DNA from 4 places in the Kitasatospora sp. NPDC086009 genome. Region 1 is predicted to be linked to each of the others. Evidence: riboswitches for the same ligand, from Rfam matches in the RefSeq annotation. Region 1 holds a riboswitch; each other region holds the start of a gene.
The links. A riboswitch is a leader RNA that binds a small molecule or an ion and turns the genes downstream of it on or off. The one in region 1 is predicted to bind cyclic di-AMP.

Region 1 (3,307 bases):
GCCCTCGACCGGCACGGCCTGGTGCTCCGTCTGGACCACCCCTACGGCCACCGCGACGTCCGCCTGGTCTTCCCCGCGCCGGCCCGCGACGCGGACGAGTTCGGCCACCGCGTGCACCAGCTGCTGACCGCCGCCAACAGCGACCTGCCCGCCCACCGGTCCTGACCCCCCGCCGGGGCGGCCCATTCCTTTCACCGCGACCGCCGACCGAGAATTGACGGCCCGTCCGACCGCGGACGGCCCGTCGTCATCGCCCGGAAGGCCCCCAGGAAGGCCTTCCGGAAAGGCCTTCCGCACGACGGAACCGACCACTCGGAAAAGCCGGACGGAAACCCTGATCGCGGGGGGGCATCTGCCTGTCAGAAGGGCACGAAAAAGGCCGGCCCGGCTCGCGAAGGAAATTCGCGAGCCGGGCCGGCCAGGGCGTGTCCCGCGCCCATGATCCGCTGACGGTGCGGCGATCACCCGGTCGAGCGGTCACCCGACATGACCATCCCGGGAGGTCGTACGCCCCGCACCCAGCGGAAGTCCGACCTCAGGTCAGAGGGAGACGCCGTGCGCCCGCAGGTAGGCGATCGGGTCGATGTCCGAGCCGTACTCCGAGCCGGTGCGGATCTCGAAGTGCAGGTGCGGGCCGGTCACGTTGCCGGTGGCACCCGAGAGGCCGATCTGCTGGCCGGCGGTGACGGTCTGACCGATCTTCACACCGATCGAGGACAGGTGCGCGTACTCGGCGTAGTGGCCGTCGGCGAGCTTGATCTCGACCTCGTTGCCGTAGGCGCCGCCGTTGCCGGCCTTCACCACGGTGCCGGCGCCGACGGCGCGCAGCGGGGTGCCGGTGGAGGCGACGAAGTCGGCACCGGTGTGGTGACCGGAGGCCCACATCGAGCCGGCCACGCCGTAGGCGGTGCCGAGCTTCGGGTTGGCGAGGGGGGCGACGAAGCCCGAGGTGCTGGCCGCGGCGGCCGGCGCCGCGGGAGCGGCCGGAGCGGCCGGCTTGGCGGCGGGGGCGGCCGGCTTGGCGGCCGGGGCCTCGGCGGGCTTGGCGGCCTGGACCGGCTTCGGGGCGGCGTGCTGGGCGGCCGGCTTCTGCGCGTCCTGCGAGACCTGCGGCTTGGCGGCCGGGGCGGCGGGCTTGGCGGCCTCGGCGGCGGCCGGAGCGGCGGCGGCCTTGGCACCCAGCGCGAGCTGCTGACCCGGGAAGATGAGGTTCGGGTTGGCACCGACGACCGAGCGGTTGTGGTCGTAGAGGGCCTTCCAGCCACCCTCGACCTGCTTGGCGTCGGCGATCTTCGACAGGGTGTCCCCGCCGACGACCTTGTAGCTCTCCTCGGCCGGCGCGGCGGCCGGCTTGGCGGCCTCGGCGGCCGGCTGCGCGGCAGCGGCCGGCGCGGCATCGACGCTGGTGGCGCCGGTCCAGGTGGAGGTCTGCGCGGGCTTGGCGGCCGGGGCGGTGTGGGCCTGGGCGCTGATGGTGGTCACCAGCGGGAGGGCGAAAGCGGCGCCGGTCACGGCGGTGGCGATGCCGATGCGGGCGGCGCGGGGCAGGGTGATACGACGAGCCTGTGCGGGCATGGCGAACTGTCCTCTCCGACGCCTGCGAGGTGAGCTGTCGGGTTCGGGCTGGAGTTGCCCGGCCGCATAGCGCGGCTTCACCCCAAGCCGGACCGTGAATTCCGGTCCGGCGACTTACCTTTGGGTCCCCCGCTCCTGCCGTACAGAGTTCGGTTCGTACCACCGGGCAGCGGCAGGACTAGGCGTTCCACCCGGTGGCCACCCGGTCCAATGCCGGGCGGTCGCTGAACTAAAACTCATCCGCCCGGGCGAAGCAATGTCGATCTCTTGAATCGACAACCACTACCGGGAAGGCCGTGACACTCCGAATGATCGGCTGCACAGTATGTGCACAATCGATTCACCGCGTGCCACTGATCCACGACGCTCCGCCGATTTCGGTGTCCGTACGCATGCGATCACCTACGGAAAGCCATCCGCCGACACACCCCCGGTGACCCTTGTCACGTCGCCTCCCGGAGCGCAGGATCAGGCGGTGGCCACCTCCGAGGCCGGCACCCTGCGCCTGGGCACCGCGCAGGGCCGCTGGGTACTACTGGCGACGGTGCTCGGCTCCAGCATGGCGATGCTCGACGGCACCGTCGTCAACGTCGCACTGCCCCGGATCGGCACCGATCTCGGCGCTCCGCTCGCCGCCCTGCAATGGACGCTCAACGCCTATCTGCTCACCCTGGCCGGCCTGATCCTGCTCGGCGGCGCGCTCGGTGACCGCTACGGCCGGCGCCGCGTCTTCCTGATCGGCGTGCTCTGGTTCGCCGCCGCCTCGGCGGCCTGCGCCGCGGCCCCCACCATCGAGGTGCTGGTCGCCGCCCGCGCGGTGCAGGGCGTCGGCGGGGCGCTGCTCACCCCCGGCTCGCTGGCGATGCTCCAGGCGGTGTTCCACCCTGACGACCGCTCGGCGGCGGTCGGCCTCTGGTCCGGCCTCGGCGGGGTGTCCGCCGCGATCGGCCCGTTCCTCGGCGGCTGGCTGGTGGACGGCCCCGGCTGGCGGTGGATCTTCCTGTTGAACGTCCCGCTCGCCGCCCTGGTGGTCGCGGTGGCCTCCCGGCACGTCCCGGAGAGCCGGGACGAGAGCGCGACCGGCCGGTTCGACGTCCTCGGCGCGGCGCTGGCCGCGCTCGCGCTGGGCTCGGTCACCTACGCGCTGACCGCGGCGGGCGACGGGCTCTCGGCCGTGGTGTGGGTGTCCGGCGCGGCCGGCCTGCTGCTGGGCACGGCCTTCGTGGTGGTCGAACGCCGCGTCCCGGAGCCGATGCTGCCGCTCGGCCTCTTCTCCTCCCGCCTGTTCACCGCGGTGAACCTGGTCACCCTCTGCGTCTACGCGGCGTTCAGCGGCGTCTTCTTCCTCCTGGTCGTCCAGCTGCAGATCGTCTCCGGCTTCTCCCCGCTGGTCTCCGGGCTCGCCCTGCTGCCGATCACCGTGCTGATGCTCGCGCTGTCCGCCCGGGCCGGCCGGCTCGGCAAGCGGATCGGCCCGCGCCTCCCGCTCACCGTGGGGCCGCTGCTCTGCGCGACGGGGGTCCTGCTGATGCTGCGGATCGGCTCCGACGCCTCGTACTGGACGGACGTGCTGCCGGCCGCCACCGTGATGGGCTGCGGGATGGTCCTGCTGGTCGCGCCGCTGACCGCGACGGTGCTCGCGGCGGTGGAGGTCCGGCATGCCGGGATCGCCAGCGGCGTCAACAACGCCGCCGCCCGCGCGGCCGGGCTGCTCGCGGTGGCCGCCCTGCCG
Region 2 (3,307 bases), on a different contig from region 1:
GCTGACGGGCCACCACCTCGTGCAGCGTCTCGTTCTGCCGCTCGGCGGCCTGGTCCAGGCTGCGGGCCTTGGAGAGGTAGCCCTCCGGGTCGGTGGAGAGCATCAGCTGGACGGTCTGCGCCATCCCGCCGCCCCGGTACTCGGCGCCGGCCACGGTGGCGAGGTCGCCGCGGAGCTCGTTGAGCTCGCCCTGGGCGACGGCGACCTGCTGCTGGAGCGTGCCGGTCTCGTGCTGGAGGCGCTGCTGGACGTCCAGTGCGGCGTTGTACTTCTCCGAGGCCTGCTCGGCCTCGTCGTACAGCTGTTCCACCTGCGCCTTGACGTCCTTGCGGTTCGACGGCCCGTCCGGCGTGCCCGGGGCGGCCTGGGCGGCACCCCCCGTGGCCACCCCCAGCGCGGTGGTGGCCGCGGCGGTCAGCACCAGCGCACGGGCGAACGCGCCCGGCAGGGGGGAACGGCGGTGCACGGCCATACGACGGTAACTCCGATCCTGCGACCCGGCCCCGCCGCCGCACCGGTGCGGGCGGCTGTCGAGCGGGAGTCCGGTGGCAGACGTTAGCGAGTCCGGGCGAGCGAGTCCAAACCCCTCCCAACCCGAATATTTGACCCGCAATCGGACATCAGCACGGTCCAGCACGAAAGCCGCAGGCCCGGCCTCCCACGAGGGGAGACCGGGCCTGCGGGAGCAGACGTCGGATCAGACGCGCACGATGGCCGAGATCGGCAGCATGCTGGCGGTCTCGTACCGGACGTTCGCGCCGGGCTTCGGCGCGTGGATGACCTGGCCGCCGCCGACGTAGAGCGCGACGTGGCTGCGGTCCGCACGGTAGATGATCAGGTCGCCGGGCTGGGCGTTGGCGATATTGGTGCCCACGTTGGTACCGGCGGTGGCCTGGGACTGCGAGGTGCGCGGCAGCGACACGTCCGCCTGGGCGTAGGCCCAGCTGGTCAGGCCGGAGCAGTCGAAGGAGCTCGGACCGGCCGCGCCGTAGACGTACGGGGCGCCCAGCTTGCTCTCCGCGGCGGCGATCGCGGCGGCGGCGCGCGAGCCGTTGGCGGCGGGCGCGGACGGCGCGGCGGCCGCGGCGGCGGGCTTGGCGGCCGGCGACGACGGGGCGGGCAGCTGGTCGCGGGTGTTGTCGCGGGAGGCGCGGTCGGCGTCCGCCTTGGCCTTGGCCTCGGCCTTGGCGGCGTCCGCCTTGGCCTTCGCCTCGGCGGCGGCCTTCTCCTCGGCCGCGCGCATCGCCTGGCGCTCCTGCTCGGACAGCGAGTTGTACAGGTCCTGGGCCTTGGCCAGCTTGCCCTGGACCTCCTCCTTGGAGGCCTTCAGCTGCTGGGTGGTGGCTTCGAGCTCGCCGAGCTTGCCCTGGGCCTCGTTGCGGTCCTGGTCGAGCCTGCGCTGCTGCTCCTGGAGGTCCTTCAGCGCACCGGACTGCGTGCTGCCGGCCTGGTTGATGGCGCCGGCCTGGCTGAGGAAGCTGTCCGGGCTGGACGAGAGCATCAGCTGCACGGTCGGCGATATGCCGCCGTTGCGGTACTGCTCGCCGGCGATCTCGGCGAGACCGCCCTGGGCCTCGGTCACCGCGGCCTGCTGACGGGCCACCTTGTCCTGCAGCTCACCGACCTGCTTCTGCAGCTCCTGCTGCTTGGCCTGGGCACCGTTGAGCTTCTCGGTGGCCTGCTCGGCCTGCTCGTTGAGCTGGTCGATCTGCTCCTTGACCTGATCCTTGGTCGGCGTCGGGTCGGCGTGGGCGCCGGACTGCGCGGAGAGCGCGACCGCCGCGGCGGCGACACCGGTCAGAATCGAGACCCGGGCGCGGCCGGCGGGCTTGGGACGACGATGGGACGCCACGAAGGCGGACTCCTTCTTCCTACGTCCGCCTACCGGGTGAGCTGACGGGTTCGGGCCGGAAGCGTGCCCTACGACGCCTCACCGACCGCACGACGGTCGACCTGGCGCCGATTCACCCCGGAGGAACATGGTTCCCCGGCTCCGTTCCACAGCGCCCCCGACTACTGGACTCCCCGACGGGCAGATGCTCTGCCCCGCTGCTTCACGAACTCGGCGGTAAACCTCCGCCGCCACCCCTGCTGGGTGATCGACTGTGCGGTGGTTCGAGGCACGACCCTAGTAACAGAACCGTGATCCGTTCAAATCCTTGTCAGAAAAATGCCGGAAGAATATCCAAGTTCATTTGTGAATATGACCGGGTGTGATCACGCGCCCACATGGAGCTGATCGTTTGTCATGATGCGGCCGCAGACACCGACGCCACCCCCGGTTCCGGGGGTGGCGCGGATCACAGGGCCGGATCCCGGCCCGTGGGCATGTCGGTCCGTCAGACCCGGCGGATCGCGTTGATCGGCATCGCGTCGGCCTTCATCACCTTCACCACGTCACCGGTGTGCGGCGCGTGGACCACCATCCCGTTGCCGATGTACATCCCGACGTGGCTGCGGTCCGGGCGGTAGATGATGAGGTCGCCCGGCTGGGCGTCGGCCAGCGAGGCCACCTTCGAGCCGTAGTTGGCCTGCGCCTGCGAGGTGCGCGGCAGCGAGACGCCGGCCTTCGCGTACGACCAGACCATCAGACCGGAGCAGTCGAAGGAGTTCGGGCCGACCGCGCTCCAGACGTACGGCGAACCCTGCTTGCTCATCGCGTTGGCGACGGCCTGCCCGGCGAAGCCGCTGCCCTGCGGGAGGCTGCTCAGGTCGGTGCGCTCGCTGCCGCGCGAGGCCCGGTCGGCCTGCTGCTGGGCGGCCTTCAGCGCGGCCCGGTCGGCGGCGCTGAGCGAGTTCAGCAGGTCCTGGGCTTCCTTGAGCTTCTTGTTGACCTCGGCCTTGGACTGGTTCAGGTCCTTGGTCGTGCTGTCCAGCGAGGCGAGGACGGCGGCCGCCTCGGCCTTCTGCTGGTCCAGCCGGCGCTGCTGGTCCTGCAGGCCCTTGAGCGCCTCGGTCTGGCTGGAGCTGGCCTGCTGGACGCTGGCGGCCTTGTCCAGGTAGCCGGACGGGTCGGAGGCGAGCATCAGCTGGACGGACGGGTCGATGCCGCCGGTCCGGTACTGCTCGGCCGCGACCTCGGCCAGCCCGCCCTGAAGCTGGGTCATCTGGTCCTGGCCGCGAGCCACCTGGTCCTGGAGCTGGTCCGCCTGCTTGCGCAGCTGGTCCGCCCGCTCCTTGGCACCGTTGAACTTCTCGGTGGCCTGCTCGGCCTCCTCCTGCAGCTGGTCGACCTGCGCCTTCACGTCCTCCTTCTTGGGGGACGGGCTGGGCGCGGCGTGGGCGCTGACCTGGGCCGAGAGGGCGA
Region 3 (3,307 bases), on a different contig from region 1:
GGTACTCGGTGGCGTAGCCGTGGTAGGCCCGCAGGACGGCGGCGACGGCGTCGTCCCCGCCGCGGCCGAGGGCGGCCTCGGCGAGCCGGTCGGCGAGTTCCTCGGTGACCCGGACGGCGATCAGCCGGCGCAGCTCGGCGAGTCCGCCGCTGACGTGCTTGTACAGCGAGGGGGTGGCCACCTGGGCCCGTCCGGCGACGGCGGCCAGGGTGAGGGCCTCGGGGCCCTGTTCGTCGATGAGGGCGAGGGCGTGGTCGACGACCTGCTCGGGGGTCAGTCCGACTCGGGGCATGGTGCGGTCTCCGTGGGCGAGGTAGCGGGCGGGCTCGGGCCGGCGCGGCGCGGAAGGGCGGGCTCAGGCCAGCTCGGCGAGGAAGGGCAGCAGGGCGTCGGCGGTGGCCTGCGGCCGGTCGGCCATCGGGTAGTGCCCGGAGCCCTCGACCATCACCTTGCGGCCGTTCAGCGCGGCGGCCTGCCGGTCGGCGACCAGCTCGGGGTCGGGGAAGTCGGGGTCCTTGGTGCCCATCAGGACCAGCGCCGGGCAGCTCACGGCGGCGGTCCAGCCGTTCGGCGCGGAGTCCCCGCGCACGTAGCCCCGGGTGGCCTGCTTGCGGCCCGGCGTGCGCATCGCGGCGACCAGTCCGTCCACGTAGGCGTCGAAGTCGGCCGGCTTGGGACCGGGGTACGCCATCTTGCGGTGGTAGAGGCCCCAGAACGCGGGCGAGTGCACCAGCAGGACGCCCATCACGCCGAACATCGCGCGCTGCAGCGCGTTCGGCGGCGGGTTCTCGACGAAGGCGTCCACCAGGACGATCCCGGCGACCCGCTCCGGCGCGTCCCCGGCCACCTTGACCACCGTCGCACCGGCGTAGGAGTTGCCGACCAGCGTGGCGCGGTCGATGCCGAGGTGGTCCAGCAGGGCGAGGACGTCGGTGGCGATCGCGGCCGGCGTGTAGTCGTCCCAGGCGATCGAGGACTCGCCGAAGCCGCGCAGGTCCAGGGTGATCACCCGGTGGCCCGCGGCCACCAGCAGCGGGCGCAGGTGCCGGTACGCGGCACGGCTGTCGAGCATCCCGGGGAGCAGGACGAGGGGGGCGCCGTCGCCCTGCTCGGTGTCGTCGAAGGCCAGCCGGCCGCCGGGGAGGTCGAGGTACTGGGTGCTGGGGGTGAAGGTGCCGGGCATGGGGGCCTCCTCGGTCCGCGGAGCTGTCGGCGTTGCACCGATAGCCATAAAGCTAAGGCTAATAGCCTTAGCCGTCAAGCCCTCGACCGGTCGGCCCCCGGGGGCGGCCCCGGTACCGCGGCTCAGACCCCCTCCACCTTGAACGGGTCGTGCTCGGCGAGCAGCTTCTCCAGCCGCGCCTGGTCCACCCGGGTGACGATCTCGTTGGTCTCCTGCCGGTCCCGGATCACCTTGGCCAGGGTGAAGGCGGAGGTGACGGTGTAGAGCAGGCCGACCGCGAGGAAGGCGCGGGTCCAGCCGCCGACCGGCAGATAGGCGATGCCGACGGCGAGGGCGCCGCCGGAGAGGGCGAAGGAGAGGACGGCCTGGAGGTGGTACGCGGCCGTGGTGCGTGACTGCATCGGTGCGTTCATGGCGCCAGGATGGCCGCGCCGGGAGTGCCGCACATGAGTAGGAGTACTCAAGTGGGGGGCCGTTCGTTGACGTCCCCTCACGTTCGGTGGTGTCAGTTGCCGTCGATCCGCCCAAATCGCCCATCAGGTCACGTACCGCCCGGGTAGTATCCGGCTGTCCCGAACGGACGGCTTGGAATCAGAGGCTCCTAGGATTAACGTTTGATAACGCAGCGCGGTTCGTAACGCCGTACCCAGACGGCACCGTGCGCCGTCGCCTAATCCCGCCGGCCGGCCTCCGGGCAGGCCAGGGAGCCGGGGAACCATGTTCCTTGGGGTGAATCGGCCGGGCCCAGGCCCAGCCGTAGGAGACCTTCCTGCTCCGAACCCGTCAGCTAACCCGGTAGGCGCGAAGGAAGGAAAGGAGCGCGCCTCCGTGGCGTCGTCGCACTCTCCGGCACACCTGCCCGGCTCCCCCGCCGGCACCCAGCTGCTCGACCACCCCTGGCCGCCCGCCCACCCGGGCGAGTTCGGCGGGTCCGGCGCCGAGACCGGGCCGCAGGCCCCCGACAGCAACCGGCACCGGATGCCCCGTCAGACCCGCGGCACCGCCCCGCTGCTCGGCGTCACCGCCGTGGCCGCCACCCTCGGGGCGACCGGCTTCGCCTCCGCCACCCCGGCCGCCGCCCCCGCCGTCGAGGTCCCGGACGAGACCCCGGTCGCGCTCGCCGCGGACCCGGGCCTCGCGCTCGCCGCCCGGATCCAGCAGCAGGCCGACAGCCAGCGCACCGCCGCCGAGGAGGGCGCCCGGCTGCAGGCCGCCAAGGAGGCCGAGGTCAAGCGCGCGGCCCAGCAGCAGGAGGCCAAGCAGGCCGCCGAGGAGGCCGAGAAGGCCAAGCTCGCCGCCATCGAGCTGCCGGTGCGCGACTACCACCTCTCGGCCCACTACGGCCAGAGCGCCTCCTACTGGGCCCACCTGCACACCGGCCTGGACTTCGCCGCCGACACCGGCACCCCGGTCTACGCGGTCGGCCAGGGCACCATCACCTCGGCCGGCTGGGCCGGGTCGTACGGCTACCGGATCGTCGAGACGCTGCCCGACGGCACCGAGATCTGGTACTGCCACCTCTCCTCGATCATCAAGGGCTCCGGCAAGGTCGTCCCCGGCCAGCAGCTCGGCAAGGTGGGGGCCACCGGCAACGTCACCGGCCCGCACCTGCACCTGGAGGTGCGCCCCGGCGGCGGTGCCCCGGTCGACCCGGAGAGCTGGTTCGAGCAGCGCGGCGTGACCCCCTGACCGGCGTCACCTTCTGACAGCCCGCCGCGGTGCCCCGGTCGTCGTCACGACGGCCGGGGCACCGTCGCGTCTCAGGCCCCGGCGGCCGCGTCGGCCCCGTCCGGCCGGTCGGCGGACCCGTGCACGTGCACGTGCCCGTCCCCGGGCGCGTAGCCGTCCTCGTCCCCGTACTCGTGCCCGTACTCGTCCCCGTACTCCCCGGCCTCCTCCGCCTCGCCGGGTGCCCCGGGCAGCTGCGCCAGGTACGCGTCGATCTCCTCCTGGCCCGGCTCCGGGGCCAGCTCCGGGAACTCCTCCACCAGCAGCCGCGGCAGCCCCGGCACCGTCCACTCGCCGAAGAGGTCCAGCGCGGCCTCGACGGCGGCCTCCTCGAACGCCCCGAAGTCCCCGGCCAGCTCGTCGGGCATCGGCCGGCCCTGCGCGGTGAGCTCCTCC
Region 4 (3,307 bases), on a different contig from region 1:
CGCCCTGGCGTGTCCGACCGACGAGCCCGCACCGAGCGCCGAACCGGCGGTCGCGGCGGCGAAGCCGTCCGACTCCGACCTGGAGGTGATCCGGCTGGACCCGGACCCCGTCGCGCCCGGCGGTACCACGACGCTGCACGCCTTCATCGCCAACGACGGGCCGGACCGGACCGCCTCCGCGTTCACCGTGGTGATCACCCTGCCGGAGGGCGTGACGGCCGAGGCCCCGTTCTTCCCGGACAACTGCTACGAGTTCCAGAACGGCCACCGGGTGCGCTGCACCTTCCCGGCCGGGCTGAAGCGGTACCGGACCGCGACCGCACTGATCCCGCTCCGGGTGGCCTCCACCGTCCCCCTCGGCGATCTGGACGGCGGCTACGTGGCGGTGCGCAGCGACGACGACCGGAACGAGGCGAACAACCGCCAGCCGTTCACGGTCCACGTCGTGGAGAGCACCCGCGGCTGAGCGGGGCCACCGGAGCCGCGTGGGGGTCGCCCGGATCCCGTCCAGGCGGCCCCCGCGCGTGGCTTCCTAGCGGTAGACCCGGACGTAGTCCGCGGCGAAGGTGATCGGGGCCGTGCCCTGCGGCGCGGCGTGGTACTGCCCTGCACTCAGGGACAGGTTGAGGATCAGGTACGCGGACCAGTTGGCGCCGACGCCCTTGCCGTCCGAGAACACCTTCGTACCGTTGACGTACCAGTCGACCGAGGTGGCGCCGTAGTGGGTGCCGATGGTGACCCAGCCGTCCTTCGCGATCGCCTTGGCGTCGGTGTAGTACAGGTGGCCCGGGTTGACGTGGTTGGTCAGCTCCAGCAGGTTCGGGTTGTCGGGGTGGTACTCGAAGGAGTCGATCTCCCCGTTGCCGTTCTTCCAGGTCCACAGGGCCGGCCAGGCGCCCGTGCCGGCCGGGAGCTTGACCCGGGTCTCGGCGTAGTCGCCGGTCTTCACCTGGAAACCCTCGCTGGAGTACTCGGTGGTGAGCAGCCCGGTGTCCCAGGACTTCTTGCCGTTCTCCAGCGTGTTGGCGCCCGGCTTGGCGGTGAACGTGGCGACGCCGCCGGCCACCGAGACGTTGTTCTTGTTCAGCCAGTCGAGCTTGTTGTCGTCCGGGTTGTGGTTGCCGTAGTGGTAGGCGCTGCTCTTGTCACCCGTCCAGCGCGAGCCGTAGGCGATCGGGCCGTTGAACTCGTCCGACCAGGTCAGCGACTTCCCGGCGACCGGGGCGCCGGTCGCCGGCGCGGTGGGGGCCGGGGCGGTGGGCGACGGCGTGGCGGTCGCGGTGGGTGACGGCGTCGGGGTGGGCTTGGGGGTGGCGGTCGGGCTCGGGGCGGGGGCGACGGTCGCGTCGGAGACCGCGAGCTGGCGCGAGGGCAGGTTGTGCCAGGTACCGCCGAGGTCCTGCCAGAAGCCGAACTGGGTGTACGTCCCGGCGGGCAGGGTGCGGGCACCGGTGGTGATCGACAGGCCGCTGGGGCAGATCTGCGCGTTGGAGACGTTGCCGGGGAAGTCGAGGTTGCGCCCGGCCGCGTCGCGGACGCCGACGCCGACGGTCTTGGCCGTGAAGCAGGACGAGGAGTGGACGGTCAGCGCGGCCGTGGTGGCCTTGCCCGCGACCATGGTGGCCGGGGCGAGCCTGTCCTGGGTGACGGTCGGCGCGGTGGCCGCCTGGGCGCCGGTGAGCGCCGGGACGCCGAGCAGGCCGGCGCCGCTGATGGCGAGCGCTCCGGTGGCGGCGAAGGCGGCCTTGCGGCCTCGGTGGGAGGGGCGGGCGTGGCGCGGGGTCGCGCGCCGGGCAGGCTTCTGCATGGCGGAGTCCTCTGTAGACGCCTGCGAGGTGAGCTGTCGGGTTCGGGCTGAGGTTGCCCGGCCGCCTGTGGGAGCGGCTTCACCCCTAGCCTCGGTCCGCACGCGCGAGCGCGTGGGCCGGGCACTGACCTGGGTCCCCCGCTCCCGTCCGCTGCGGTGCTCGACTGCCGACCGGCGGGTGGACAGGACTCGGCGTCCCGACGGCGGGGTCCGCGAAGACGGACTCGTGCAGGCTAGGCAGGCCGCTCGAATGTCGACAAGCCGACGGGGGGTGTTGTCGCGCAGCTCACAGTGCGAGCCGTCCGGAGTGGATCAAGTCACCGGGGAAGTTGATCAGTTGGAGACGGGGCGGGGCGTGGGGCGAGCGTGGGGGCGGGCGTGGGGCGGGCGCGGGGCGGCCGACGGGGTCGGCGGCGGGCCGGCGAGCGGGTGGCGGAGGTCCGGCCGGGGTGGGCGCGGCGCCGGGGTGGGCGCGGCGCCGGCCCGGTGTCCGCTCCGGGGCCGGGTGCCCGCATGTCCGCCGCGAAGGTCGGCCGGTCGGATAGGTTGGGAGTCCAGCCGTACCGCACAGACGAGAGACGAGGACCCGCTCCGCCATGACCGCGCCCCTGCCCGCCTTCGCCGGCCGTACCTACCTCTTCCAGGTCGACAACGGCGCGGCCTTCCGCAACGCCTACTCGCCCGACGGCAAGCGGCTGCGCTGGGAGGGCCTCGGCGAGTCGGCGGGCCAGTGGGAGGACGTCGCGCTGCACATCGCCGAGATCGGGCCGGAGCTGTACTTCGTCAGCTGGACCGAGCAGAGCGGCATCACCGTCAGCCACGTGATGGACCTCGGCAGGCTGACGGTGCGCGCGTTCTGGACGTACGAGGGCGAGGGCGGCCGGGTCGGCGAGCTGCACACCGGGACGCTGGAGCCGGTGGCCTGAGACCGGTCCGGGGCGCCAGTGTCCTGGCGTCCTGGTGACCGGGCGCGCTGGTATCCGGGCGTTCTGGCCGGGCGGGCGGGCCCGGCGGTGGTCAGACCGTGTGGCTCGGCACCTTGAGGTGCTGGGAGAGCCACTCCAGCGAGGACGGCAGCAGCCTGCTCCAGGTCTCGAAGTTGTGGCCGCCGGTCTTCATCATGCTGTAGGAGACCTTCATGGGCGCGTGCGCGGCGGCCACGAAGGCCTCGGTGTCCCGGCGGTAGTCGCCGTCGCCCTCCCTGGTCCCGGCCAGCAGGACGGACACCCCGGGCTGCGGCAGGTTCTTCAGCCGCCACATCAGGTCCGCCTCGTTGCGACGCTGCTGGCTGCCCCGGAAGAGGTCGCCGGTGGTCGGGTCGTCGGCGGCCTGGTAGTAGCCGGAGAGCGAGACGGCGGTCGGGAAGACCTCCGGGTGCCGCATGGCGAGCTTGAGGGCGCAGTAGCCGCCGGTCGAGTTGCCCATGAAGCCCCAGGCCTGCGGATCCGAGGAGACCCGGTAGGTCGCCTGGATCGCGGCCGGGACGTCCTTGGTGAAGTA

Region 2: another riboswitch for cyclic di-AMP. It lies ahead of ACIF6L_RS07820 (NlpC/P60 family protein); the one in region 1 lies ahead of ACIF6L_RS29065 (peptidoglycan DD-metalloendopeptidase family protein).
Region 3: another riboswitch for cyclic di-AMP. It lies ahead of ACIF6L_RS05575 (M23 family metallopeptidase); the one in region 1 lies ahead of ACIF6L_RS29065 (peptidoglycan DD-metalloendopeptidase family protein).
Region 4: another riboswitch for cyclic di-AMP. It lies ahead of ACIF6L_RS10250 (hypothetical protein); the one in region 1 lies ahead of ACIF6L_RS29065 (peptidoglycan DD-metalloendopeptidase family protein).

What each region holds. Positions count from the first base shown of each region.
Region 1 covers NZ_JBITSA010000015.1:36,197-39,503, reverse strand. The annotation lists gene ACIF6L_RS29070 (DUF2470 domain-containing protein) at 1-165, shown strand, start outside; gene ACIF6L_RS29065 (peptidoglycan DD-metalloendopeptidase family protein) at 541-1,575, opposite strand; cyclic di-AMP (ydaO/yuaA leader) riboswitch at 1,580-1,740, opposite strand; gene ACIF6L_RS29060 (MFS transporter) at 2,051-3,307, shown strand, end outside.
Region 2 covers NZ_JBITSA010000002.1:480,311-483,617, reverse strand. The annotation lists gene ACIF6L_RS07825 (NlpC/P60 family protein) at 1-472, opposite strand, end outside; gene ACIF6L_RS07820 (NlpC/P60 family protein) at 698-1,852, opposite strand; cyclic di-AMP (ydaO/yuaA leader) riboswitch at 1,863-2,016, opposite strand; gene ACIF6L_RS07815 (NlpC/P60 family protein) at 2,340-3,307, opposite strand, start outside.
Region 3 covers NZ_JBITSA010000001.1:1,241,610-1,244,916, forward strand. The annotation lists gene ACIF6L_RS05560 (TetR/AcrR family transcriptional regulator) at 1-292, opposite strand, end outside; gene ACIF6L_RS05565 (alpha/beta fold hydrolase) at 356-1,183, opposite strand; gene ACIF6L_RS05570 (YiaA/YiaB family inner membrane protein) at 1,306-1,596, opposite strand; cyclic di-AMP (ydaO/yuaA leader) riboswitch at 1,841-1,999, shown strand; gene ACIF6L_RS05575 (M23 family metallopeptidase) at 2,012-2,872, shown strand; gene ACIF6L_RS05580 (hypothetical protein) at 2,944-3,307, opposite strand, start outside.
Region 4 covers NZ_JBITSA010000003.1:240,618-243,924, forward strand. The annotation lists gene ACIF6L_RS10245 (hypothetical protein) at 1-466, shown strand, start outside; gene ACIF6L_RS10250 (hypothetical protein) at 533-1,807, opposite strand; cyclic di-AMP (ydaO/yuaA leader) riboswitch at 1,812-1,935, opposite strand; gene ACIF6L_RS10255 (MoaF-related domain-containing protein) at 2,404-2,733, shown strand; gene ACIF6L_RS10260 (alpha/beta hydrolase) at 2,825-3,307, opposite strand, start outside.